One region of the Priestia sp. TSO9 genome, then DNA from elsewhere that is predicted to be linked to it. Evidence: predicted binding sites of a transcription regulator. Region 1 holds the regulator's gene; the other holds the start of a gene.
What was found. The regulator Rex, encoded in region 1, represses fermentation and respiration genes when NADH is low (regulators of the CRP and FNR family bind a similar motif). The targets are predictions, from matches to a motif close to TTGTGAAATATTTCACAA.

Region 1 (5,939 bases):
GTGGTTTTTCTTTTGCACTGTCCGGTAACACGATACCGCTTGCTGTTTTTTCCTCAGATTTTACAAGTTCAATCACTACGCGATCACCTAATGGCTTTAACAAGTGAAACAACCTCCTCAAATAATATGTTTGCATTTTTATTAGCACTCAACCTCGACGAGTGCTAACACAATTATTATATTAAAACAAAGTGGGTTTTTTTTGCAAGTATTAAACAAAAAAAATTTAAAATTTACGACAACTACATATAATAGTCTTAGATTTCGACGATTTTGAGAAATAAAGCATTCTTTTCTCTGTTCAATAATATGTATGTTACAATACGAGCAAGAAGAAATTACTAACTTTACAGTACTTCTTCGACATATATACATAAAAACCTTTTAAAGGAGTATAGAAGATTGGAAAAACGTTATTGGTATGTTATCCTCACCTACATCCTTATGCAGTTTTCAGGAGTTGTTGGTATACCGCTGTTAAAATTAACAGGAATGTTTGATGACTATCCAGTTCGAACAGCGAATGTCCTGCTTTTGACTTATTGGACTATCATTAGCTTTATCCTTGGCTTACTTATTGTCTTACTGCTGCTGCGTCGTGACATGTCCATGCGTATAGAACATGCTGGAAAAACGATTGCTGTTGCCTGGTCAGTCCTTGGGGTGTTTCTCGCTATGGCTGGTCAAGCTGTAGCAGGTATGATCGAACACGCTCTTGGCATTACCCAAGTATCTGAAAACACACAAAATATTGTTAACCTTGTTAAAGCAACACCGTTCCTTATTGTCGTTACATCTGTTATTGGACCAATACTAGAAGAGATTATTTTCCGAAAGATTATTTTCGGCTCTCTTCACAAACGATACAATTTCTTTATCTCTGCATTTATTAGTTCCCTTATTTTCGCTGCGGTACACTGGGATTTTAAACATTTACTTGTGTATACAGCCATGGGATTTGTATTTGCATTCCTTTATGCAAGAACAAGACTAATTGTTGTACCTATTATTGCTCATGTTTTGATGAATACAATCGTTATTTTATCTCAAACTATTTTTGCAGATAAAATTATAGAAATGCAAAAACAAGCAGAACAAATGCAGTTTATTTTTGGAGGCATGTTTTTATGAAGAATATCCCTTTAACACGAGGGTTTATTTATATTATTATGGGGATTTTATTTACTTACTTGGCAATTCAAAATGCTCAGGAAACCGTGTGGAATTTCCCCACAATCTTATTTGCACTCGTAGCCGCATTCGATTTCAGGTTTGCGGTTCGCATCTTTATCTTGCACTACAAAATTAAAAAATTGCAGCAGCAATATAAAAATCAAGATGATTCATCTAAATAAAAAAACCACTGTTTCAGTGGTTTTTTTACATACTAACATCTTCTCTTTCTTGCTCTGCCCTTGCCTTTAACACTTTGCGATACGAAATGCGGGAAATAATGATGCTGATTTCATACAAAATTAAGAGCGGCACTGTCACCATCATGTGCGAGAGCAATTCCGGTGGTGTAATAAGTGCGGCAATAACTAGCAGTACGAAATAGGCATATTTTCGAATTTGAGATAAAAACATAGGCGTGATAATTCCTAATCTCGTCAAAAACATCACGACGACAGGAAGCTGAAACAACAGGCCAAAAGGCAGTGTGAGCTGCATTAAAAAAGAAAAGTATTCATTAATGCCAATCACTTGGTTTACATTCAGCTCATCAGAAACGCGCGTCATAAAATCGACGACAAATGGAAACAACACAAAATAAGAAAAAGAGACACCGCCGATAAAGAGAAAAATGGAAACAGGAATATATCCAAGCGTTACCTTCCGCTCTTTTTCATATAAACCAGGACTAATAAATGCCCAGAGTTGATACAGTGCAACAGGAGCTGCAAGTACACAGCCGATAATAACAGCAAACTGCATATAAATCTTAACTGGATCTGTTAGCCTAAATGCATTCATCGTTAAATTTTTTGCCTCATCAGCATGCTGTAAATAGACAATGACCTTATCCGCTATAAAGAAGCCGCCAATTGTGGCAATCACAAAGAAAAATAAAACAATTAAAATGCGTTTTCGCAGCTCTCCTATATGATCATATATTGACATTTCTTGTTCGGTCATACTATGATCACCCTCTTACTCTTTGTCATCTACTTGACGCTGTTTATCTTTTTCACGATCTTCTGATGCACCGCTAGCGGCATGCTTAAACTCTCTAAGCGTTTGGCCCACTGATCTTCCTAGCTCCGGTAACCGTTTCGGTCCAAAAATAAGCAGTGCTACAATCGCAATAATAATCCAACTGCCTGCTCCAATCCCCATATTCCCACTCTCCTTATTAATTTAGACTTAAGGAAATCGTAACATAGTCCGCCTTATTCAACAGGATAATTTTTCAAAAAGTAGACAAGCGACTGTAATTCTACAGCAAGATCAATATGGTGCAGTCGAATCTCATCCGGTACGTTTAAGCGTGCAGGAGTAAAGTTTAGAATCCCTTTAATTCCGCAACTCACTAAACGATCGGTAATTTGCTGAGCAACAGTGGCAGGAACGGTTAAAATCGCCACTGAGATATCATCACTCATATAATCTTCCAATTGGTCAAGGTGATAAACCGGCACGTCGCCTACTTTTGTACCGACTTTATCTTCTATCACATCAAAAGCGCACTCAATTTTGGTGTTATTATTTTTAATAAAATTATAATTTAAAAAGGCCGTTCCCAGATTCCCTACGCCAATCAGTGCTACTTTCGTTACTTCATCTTGGTCTAACGTTTTACGGAAAAATGTAAGTAAATAATTCACATTGTAGCCGTATCCCTTTTTCCCTAATGCTCCAAAGTAAGAAAAATCCCGGCGAATAGTAGCAGAATCAACTTTCACTGCCTCACTTAACTCCGCTGACGAAACACGCTGTTTACCAGAAGCATGCAAGTTTTTTAAAAAACGATAATAAAGCGGCAATCGTTTAGCCGTTGCTTGTGGTATTTTTAATTGTTCAGTGTTCACGTTGTACCCCCTCAGTTCATGTATGTCGTTACTAACATTTTCAAGTCATATTGCATTACCTTTCACAAAGCCTCAACCGCTTTGAGGTAGCGCTTCCAATTCTCTCTCTTTTCTCTTGTTTTATATATACTCCGCTTCACACCCCGACGCCTTTTGTCTATCCAGCACTACTTAAAGTCGGTAGCTAGAACGAAGCAATGTGCCCTTCAAAGGATTCGTTTGTTAGTCATGACGGGTTTTCTACATCCATCATATATAAGTTCAGAGATGCACTTATCTCTTATTTTAACATAGTATCCTGTATAAAATGTGCAGGTAAAATCATTTTATTTCATGAATCAAAACATTCGCTTCATCATTTGTCCTTGTCCCTCTACAAATTACAAACGCTTGTAAGAAGAACTTGTAGTTGAAAATATGTTAAAATACACTATGGATATACTACTAGAGGTGAAAAAATGATTATTCTACAATTGAACGGTATTACAAAATACTATGGGGCAGAACCCATTTTATCGAATATAAAGTTAGAAGTACAATCAAAAGACCGCATTGCCCTAGTGGGACGAAACGGTGCTGGTAAATCAACTTTATTAAAAATTATTGCTGAGCAGCTTTCTTATGACAGCGGAGAAATTATTAAACCTAAAGGTGTTTCCATTGATTATATGGGACAAGATACAGTTCTTGAGTCAACACTCTCCATATGGGAAGAAATGATGACGGTCTTTGCTCCGTTAAAGAAAATGGAAAAAGAATTACGTACGCTTGAAACGAAGATGGGTGATCCAGACATTTTTAATGATTCAGTTCAATACGAAAAACTAACCAAAGAGTACGACCAGCTTCAAGTAACGTTCAAAGATTTAGGCGGCTATCAATATGAAGCGGATACACGGTCTATTCTTCACGGTTTCCGTTTTTCAAACTTTGACTATAGCACCCCTATTTCCTCCTTGAGCGGTGGACAAAAAACGCGCTTGGCTCTTGCAAAACTGCTTTTAACAAAGCCAGACTTGCTTATTCTCGATGAGCCTACCAACCACTTAGATATTGAAACTTTAGCATGGCTGGAACAGTTTCTGCAAGGGTATGAAGGAGCTATTTTAATTGTTTCACACGATCGTTACTTCCTTGATAAAGTCGTAAATCAAGTGTATGAAGTCACACAAAAAACAACGGTCAAGTACACGGGCAATTACTCTAAATACCTTGTACAAAAAGCAGAGCGATATGAAAAAGAGTTGCGTCAGTATGAAAAGCAGCAAGATGAAGTCGCAAAACTGAATGATTTTATTCAGCGAAACATCGCCCGCGCATCGACTACAAAACGTGCGCAAAGCAGACGGAAACAGCTCGATCGAATGGAGTTAATAAATCGACCTAACGAAGGCGAAAAATCAGCTAGTTTTTCGTTTGAAATTGAGCGTCAAAGCGGAAATGAAGTCTTAAATCTTGAAGACGTGTCTATCGGATATGATGAACACAAATATATCGTTCAGCAGGCAAACCTTCGGATTAAAAAAGGTGAAAGCCTTGCGTTGGTTGGCCCTAATGGAGTTGGGAAATCTACTTTATTAAAAGGTATTGTGGATAAACTAAGCTTCAAGACTGGAACCATTTCCTTTGGCTCAAACGTAATGGTTGGTTATTACGACCAAGAGCAAGCCAATTTAACGTCTAATAAAACCGTTTTAAATGAGCTTTGGGATGAATACCCATCCAAACCTGAAAAAGAAATTCGTACAGCGCTTGGAAATTTTCTGTTTTCAGGTGATGATGTACTGAAAATCGTTTCCACGCTTAGCGGTGGTGAAAAAGCACGCTTGGCTCTTGCGAAGCTTATGCTTCAAAAAGCTAATTTCTTAATTTTAGATGAACCTACTAACCATCTTGATTTAGATAGCAAACAAGTACTCGAGAATGCGTTAATCGATTACCCAGGAACTCTGTTATTTGTTTCACATGACCGTTATTTTATTAATCGTATTGCAAACAAAATAGCAGAGCTGTCTCCTGAAGGGTTAGAAGAGTTTCTTGGAGATTATGACTATTATGTAGAAAAGAAAGCAGAAATAGAGGAAATCAAAGAATTAGAAAATATAAAAGCAAACGAAGAACGCACGGTAAAAGTAGATAAACAGTCCTATAAACAAGATAAAGAACAAAAAAAATTGATGAGGCAGCGAACGCGCCGCATTGAAGAAATTGAGACTGAAGTAAACAAATTAGAAGCCGCACAAGCAGAGAATGAAGAACTTCTTTGTGACCCTGAAATTTATCAAAACCACGAAGAAGTATCAAGATTAAACGGTGAAAACGAAAAAATTTCTTCACAGTTATCCACATTAATGGAAGAGTGGGAAGAATTACAGCTTCTTCTAGAAGAATAGTCTATATTTTTTCGTATTTATTCATCCTATTTACTTGTTCGTGCGCTTTAGAACAAGCTTTATCCACTCTGTGAATAAACAGTGGATATCTGTCTGATTTTCATAATTAAAACTTGTTGATAACAGGTCCGTGTACTGAGCGCACGGACTTTTCCACATAATTATCCACAGTTAATTCTAAATTTATTGAATATTGTTGATAAATTATTTTTATCCACAAAAAAAGACGAATGAGAACTAAATCTCATTCGTCTCTTACTCTTCCAAGTCTAAACCGGGGTTTGCGTTTAATGACATATCTGAACGTTTTCCTTGAGCAAATCGTACACTTGCTGCTGCTCCAATCATTGCAGCATTATCCGTGCAGAGAGAGAGCGGCGGGATAATAAGTTCGATGTTTGATAATGGTGCAAATGCCTCTTCTAGCGCTGCTCTAAGTCCTTTATTAGCAGCAACTCCTCCTGCTACTAACACTTGCTTAACGTTATATTCCTTTGCAGCTTTAACGGTTTTAGTT
Region 2 (5,939 bases), on a different contig from region 1:
ACCTACATGAAACCTGCGTTCACCATATCAATAAAAAAATCCGAACGAGTTGAATTCTTTATCAAGAATCTCAATTCATCGTTCGGATTTTCCTTTAACTAAAATACTTTTCTTCTAACCTCTTTTTTCTATTGAATTTTAAACTGACGAATCAAGTTCGCCAATTCTTCACTAATCTCTTGCAGATGTTCAGCTGATTGAGAAACAGTAGAAATAGCTCTAATTTGTTCTTCTGTAGAAGCGGTAATTTCTTCAGTTCCCGCTGCTGATTGCTGTGCAATAGCTGCTATGCTTTGAATTGCCGCTACCACGTCTTCTTTATGGTCATCGATACTGTCCATGCTGCTTGTCACATGTTCGACAGCCGCCGCCACTTGTTCAATTGTAGTTGCAATTTCATGAAAAGCTCGTTCTGTATCTCCTACCACAAAGTCTTGAGACTTTGAAAGCTCTTCTGTACGGTTGCATTCTTCACGCGCAGCAGCGACTTCCCCTTGAATCGCTGCAATCGTATGGCGAACTTGTTCAGTGGCCTGAGAGGACTGTTCAGCAAGTTTTCGCACTTCTTCAGCTACTACCGCAAATCCTTTGCCATGTTCTCCTGCACGAGCTGCTTCAATACTAGCATTTAATGCAAGTAAATTTGTCTGATCTGAAATACTATTAATGGTGAAAATAATAGATTCAATTTTTTTCATCTTATTTGTTAACTCTTCCATTACAGCTTGAACAGCGTGAATCGTTTGAGACGATTCAGTAGTTTGGTTGCGAAGGAGCTGCATCTGTTTTAAACCTTTTTCATTGATGCTTACAGCTTCAATCGTCATTTTATTAATCTGTGCATTTTGTTCAATGACTTCTTCAATTTGCGAAGATAAACTCATCGTTTTATGATTAGTAGAGTCAGCATCAGAAGCTTGCTGCGTGGCACCGCTGGCAATCTCATGGATAGCCCGGCCGATTTCCTCACTGGATGCAGTTGCTTCTTCAGACACGGCACTCAAGTCTTCAACAGACGTTTTTACTGTCTCAACAGACGTCTGAACCGTACCAATCAATGTTTTCATTTTGGCTACCATATCATTAAACAAATGAGTAAGCTCACCGATTTCATCTTTTGACTTCGTCTTCACCTGAACCGTTAAATCGCCAGCTGTTACTTTGGCTACTTCATTTTTCAAGCGGCGAATCGGATTAGTAATAATTCTTGAGAAGAAGACGGTTAACACCACTGATAATAAGATGCCAATTAACGCAATCCAGACAATAACAGTCAGTAAATGATGAGCGCTTGAGAGCATTTCATTATAAATAAAGGCATTTCCTATCTTCCAATTCGTCCCTTCGAGAGTATCATATGCCATCACTCTCTCTTCACCTTGAAAGGTATACTTCATGAAATCTCTATTCCGGTCTGCTCCGTACATTTTTTTCATAAATGGCTGATTCATCAAATTTTCCCCAGCTTCTGTTGGATGAACGAGCGCTGTGCCATTTTGATCAAATAAAAATGCATACCCACCGTGATTTACTTCTGCTTTACCTACAATGTTTTTTAATGCATCTAAGTCTAAATCAGTAGCTATAACGCCCAGCACATTTTTAGTATCTGGATCTAAAATAGCCTTTGCAATTGTCACGACCGTCTTTTTTGTTGCTGCATCTTCATATGGATCCGTATAAATAACCTCATTAGGTGATTCTACTGCTTGTTTGTACCATACCCTTGAAGTCGGATCATAGTTTGAACCAAACTCTTGTTTAGGAACAGAATACATTCCTTTATTTTTAGTGCCTATGTATTCAAGTGCCAGGTTTGGATACTTTTCTTTAAACTGCGTAAACTCTTTTTGAACTGTGTTCCATGTAAAATACGGATTTTCCTCTTGGTTTGTTTGATCTCCTTCCAGCTTAACAAAATTAACAATTACATCGTTTTCACTATACGTCAGCAAAGAACGACTATACATGTCTAAGTACGTATGAATGGTTTCTTTTAACTCTTTCACTTGACTTTGAGACTGAACTTCTACATCTTGTTCTATTTGCGTTTTGGTAAATTGATAAACAGCCCCTGAAACAACTAATAATAAAATAGCTATAAAAATACTAAAAAATACTACGAGCTTTGCACTTAACCTCTTCATTCCCTCACCCTTCTACAAAAATCTTTATATTACTAATAACGGCTTTTCATTTTCATTTTTGAAGAAGTTTTTGTGATTTATTTCAAATTCCCGCAAAATAAAACCAGCGCATCCTTTCACAATGAAAGAACGTGCTGGTCTTATTTTTGCTTTTCGTATGCATCAGGTTCAATATGAACAAGCGTATCTTTAATTTGATGCTCATCGTTCATCATATGTTCAATTTGATCAGCAATTTCATGGCTTTTGATAACATTTAAATGGGGATCTACTTTAACCGTTACATCAATCACGACTTGATTACCAAGCTTGCGCGCTTTCACATCTTCTACTTCTTTTACACCTTCTACAAGCTCGATGCTTTCTTTGTAGTGCTCTAACTTTTCTTCATCAAACCCGTCCGTTAAGGAATGAGCCGCTTCTTTAAAAATCTCGATGGCTGTTTTACAAATAATAATTCCCACAGCAAAAGCAGCTACCACGTCCAGCCAGGGCAAGCCGAATTGTGAGCCCAAAATTCCCACAACAGCCCCTATACTCACAAGTGCATCAGACAAATTATCTTTAGCAACCGCATATAAAGACTGGCTATCAAGTTTTTTAGCAAGCTTAATATTATATCGGTAGACACCACCCATAACAGCAGCTGCTCCAAGACCTACCCAAGCAGCCAGTAAATTAGGCGCTTCAGATTTGTCCATAAATAATGACTGACCCGCATCGACCAATACTTCTAGTCCGATGACCATCATGATAAAAGAAGCAATAAGTGAAGAGATATGTTCCGCTCTGGAATGTCCATAGGGATGATCATTATCGCGAGGTTTTTTAGAAATTTTTAAGCCGATTAAGACGGCAATGGATGCAATAATATCTGTAACATTATTAAGACCGTCGGCTTTTAATGCAGAGGAAGCGGTGATACCCGCAATAGTAAGTTTACATGCCGATAAAAAGATATATGATAAGATACTAACCCAAGCGCCTTTTTGGGCTTGCTCATAGTAGTTCTCCATCCCTTCAACTCCTTTATTAAAAATAAGCAAACTTAGTGTAACAAATGGATTTCGTGTGGGTCTATAGAAACATTATTGGCTGCTAACATACAAATAGAGAATGTTAAACTCTTTAGCTTTCTGCAAAACAAGTTGCCTTTACTCAACACTTTAAACGTTTAAGATCTTTCTAAATGTGGCACTTCATGTAGAAGAACCTTTTTTAAATCACCCTGTAAAATTGTTTCCTATTTTTTAAGGTGTGATTTTTATCACAGCCGAGGGTATTTATTCTTGTTACACTAACATTGTGAAAAACATCACAAAATAAAATTCAAAGGATGATACAAATGAAAACACAATTTACGCCAAAAACACGAAAAGTTGCTGTAATTGGAACCGGATTTGTTGGCTCAAGCTACGCTTTTTCAATGGTGAATCAAGGTATTGCCAATGAATTAGTGTTAATCGATATGAACAAAGAAAAAGCAGAAGGTGAAGCACGTGATATCAATCATGGAATGCCATTTGCCACACCGATGAAAATCTGGGCTGGAGATTATAAAGACTGTGCTGACGCTGATTTAGTAGTTATTACAGCGGGCGCTAATCAAGCTCCAGGGGAAACACGCTTAGATCTAGTTGAAAAAAACGTTAAAATTTTTGAATGCATTGTAAAAGATATTATGAACAGTGGATTTGACGGCATCATTTTAGTGGCAACAAATCCAGTTGATATTCTCGCACACGTTACACAAAAAGTATCAGGATTACCAAACGAACGGGTAATTGGTTCAGGAACGATTCTTGACACAGCTCGCTTCCGCTACTTGTTAAGCGACTATTTCGAAGTAGATTCTCGCAACGTCCACGCTTATATTATGGGGGAACATGGAGATACGGAATTTCCTGTTTGGAGCCACGCGCAAATTGGCGGTGTGAAGCTCGAACATTTTATCAATACTGCCGCTATTGAAAAAGAACCCGATATGCAGCATCTATTCGAACAAACCCGCGATGCGGCTTACCATATTATTAATCGAAAAGGAGCGACTTATTACGGAATTGCAATGGGGCTTGTACGCATTACCAAGGCTATTTTAGATGATGAAAATTCTATTTTAACGGTATCTGCTTTATTAGAAGGACAATACGGTATTTCTGATGTGTATATCGGCGTACCAGCTATCATTAATAAAAACGGCGTGCGTCAAATTATTGAATTGAATTTAACTCCTCACGAACAGCAGCAGCTCGAGCACTCTGCTAGCATTCTTAAGCAAACTCGCGACAGAGCTTTTGTGTAACATCTAAAGATTTTTGCGGGGGACTCCCCCCCGCTCCCTTGTTTTAAATATGTAGTAGAGGTGTATGAATATGACGTGGACTCAGGTATATAATCCGTTAAATAATATTTGGCTTTCTGCACTAATTGCACTCATCCCCATTATCTTTTTCTTTATTGCTTTAACTCTTTTGAAATTAAAAGGACATATTGCTGCCGGTATTACGGTGCTTCTTTCTATGATTATTGCTATTTATTTTTATGATATGCCTGCCTCAATGGTCTTAGGAGCCACAGGCTATGGGTTTCTGTATGCACTTTGGCCCATCAGCTATATTATTATCGGAGCGGTGTTCTTATACAAGCTAACTGTCAAAAGCGGACAGTTTACTACCATCAGACAATCTATTATTTCAATAACCGATGACCCCCGCTTGCAAATGCTGCTTGTTGCTTTTTCCTTTAATGCTTTTTTAGAAGGGGCAGCGGGATTTGGAGCTCCGATTGCCATTACAGCAGCGCTTCTAGTTGGACTTGGGTTCAAACCGTTAAAAGCAGCGGCGCTATGTTTAATTGCTAATACAGCTTCAGGAGCGTTTGGCGCCATGGGGATTCCTGTTATTGTCGCAGGACAAGTATCTGGCATAGATCCAAAAGAAATTGCTCATTTTCTTGGCACGCAGCTTCCGATTATTTCTTTTCTTATCCCTTTTTTACTTGTCTTTATTATGGATGGGATAAAAGGATTAAAAGACGTATGGAAAGCAACGAGCATCACAGCCGTTTCCTATGCACTGACACAGTATTTAACTGTTACATACATCGGCCCTGAACTTCCAAATATCACATCTTCTATTGTGAGTTTGCTTGCTCTTGCTTTTTATATTAAACGAACAAGCCCGGCAGCAGCTAAAAGCTTCAGCCTGTCACCAAAACAGATTTTAAAGGCTTGGTCTCCTTTTATTCTCTTAACGATACTCGTTACGGCTTGGAGCATTTCTTTTGTCAAAACAATGCTTGAACATATGAACCTGCTTATTAACGTCCCATTTTTACACAATCACGTAATTAAAGCAGCGCCTTTAGTAAAAGATCCTACGCCTTATGCTGCTGTCTTAAAAATAGACGTATTTGCAGCAACAGGTACAGCAATTCTTATCGCTTGTGTCCTTTCAGTTTTCTTGCTTAACGTATCACCAAAAGTGGCATGGACCACTCTTTTAGAAACCGTAAAAGAATTATCAAGACCTATTATTACTATAATGATGGTCATTGCTTTTGCCTTTATTTCAAATTATTCAGGTCAGTCTTCTACACTTGGATTGGCGCTCGCTACATCGGCTGCTTATTTTCCATTTTTATCACCATTCCTTGGCTGGATTGGCGTATTTCTAACGGGATCTGTCGTATCAAATAATGCGCTGTTCGGCAACTTGCAGCTAACTACAGCTCAGCAAATTAATGTCTTGCCAGTTATTCTCGTAGCAGCTAATACTGCCGGCGGCGTAATGG

Region 2: the regulator Rex is predicted to act here: its motif matches at 3,451-3,468, upstream of LJC66_RS02435 (L-lactate dehydrogenase).

What each region holds. Positions count from the first base shown of each region.
Region 1 covers NZ_JAJEKD010000005.1:3,074-9,012, reverse strand. Annotated here, with positions in the region: gene groES (co-chaperone GroES) at 1-103, opposite strand, end outside; gene LJC66_RS01165 (CPBP family intramembrane glutamic endopeptidase) at 403-1,131, shown strand; gene LJC66_RS01160 (YdiK family protein) at 1,128-1,355, shown strand; gene tatC (twin-arginine translocase subunit TatC) at 1,381-2,136, opposite strand; gene tatA (twin-arginine translocase TatA/TatE family subunit) at 2,152-2,337, opposite strand; gene LJC66_RS01145 (redox-sensing transcriptional repressor Rex) at 2,391-3,029, opposite strand; gene LJC66_RS01140 (ABC-F family ATP-binding cassette domain-containing protein) at 3,488-5,422, shown strand; gene tsaD (tRNA (adenosine(37)-N6)-threonylcarbamoyltransferase complex transferase subunit TsaD) at 5,678-5,939, opposite strand, start outside.
Region 2 covers NZ_JAJEKD010000008.1:47,626-53,564, reverse strand. Annotated here, with positions in the region: gene LJC66_RS02445 (methyl-accepting chemotaxis protein) at 129-2,147, opposite strand; gene LJC66_RS02440 (cation diffusion facilitator family transporter) at 2,288-3,163, opposite strand; gene LJC66_RS02435 (L-lactate dehydrogenase) at 3,493-4,449, shown strand; gene LJC66_RS02430 (lactate permease LctP family transporter) at 4,514-5,939, shown strand, end outside.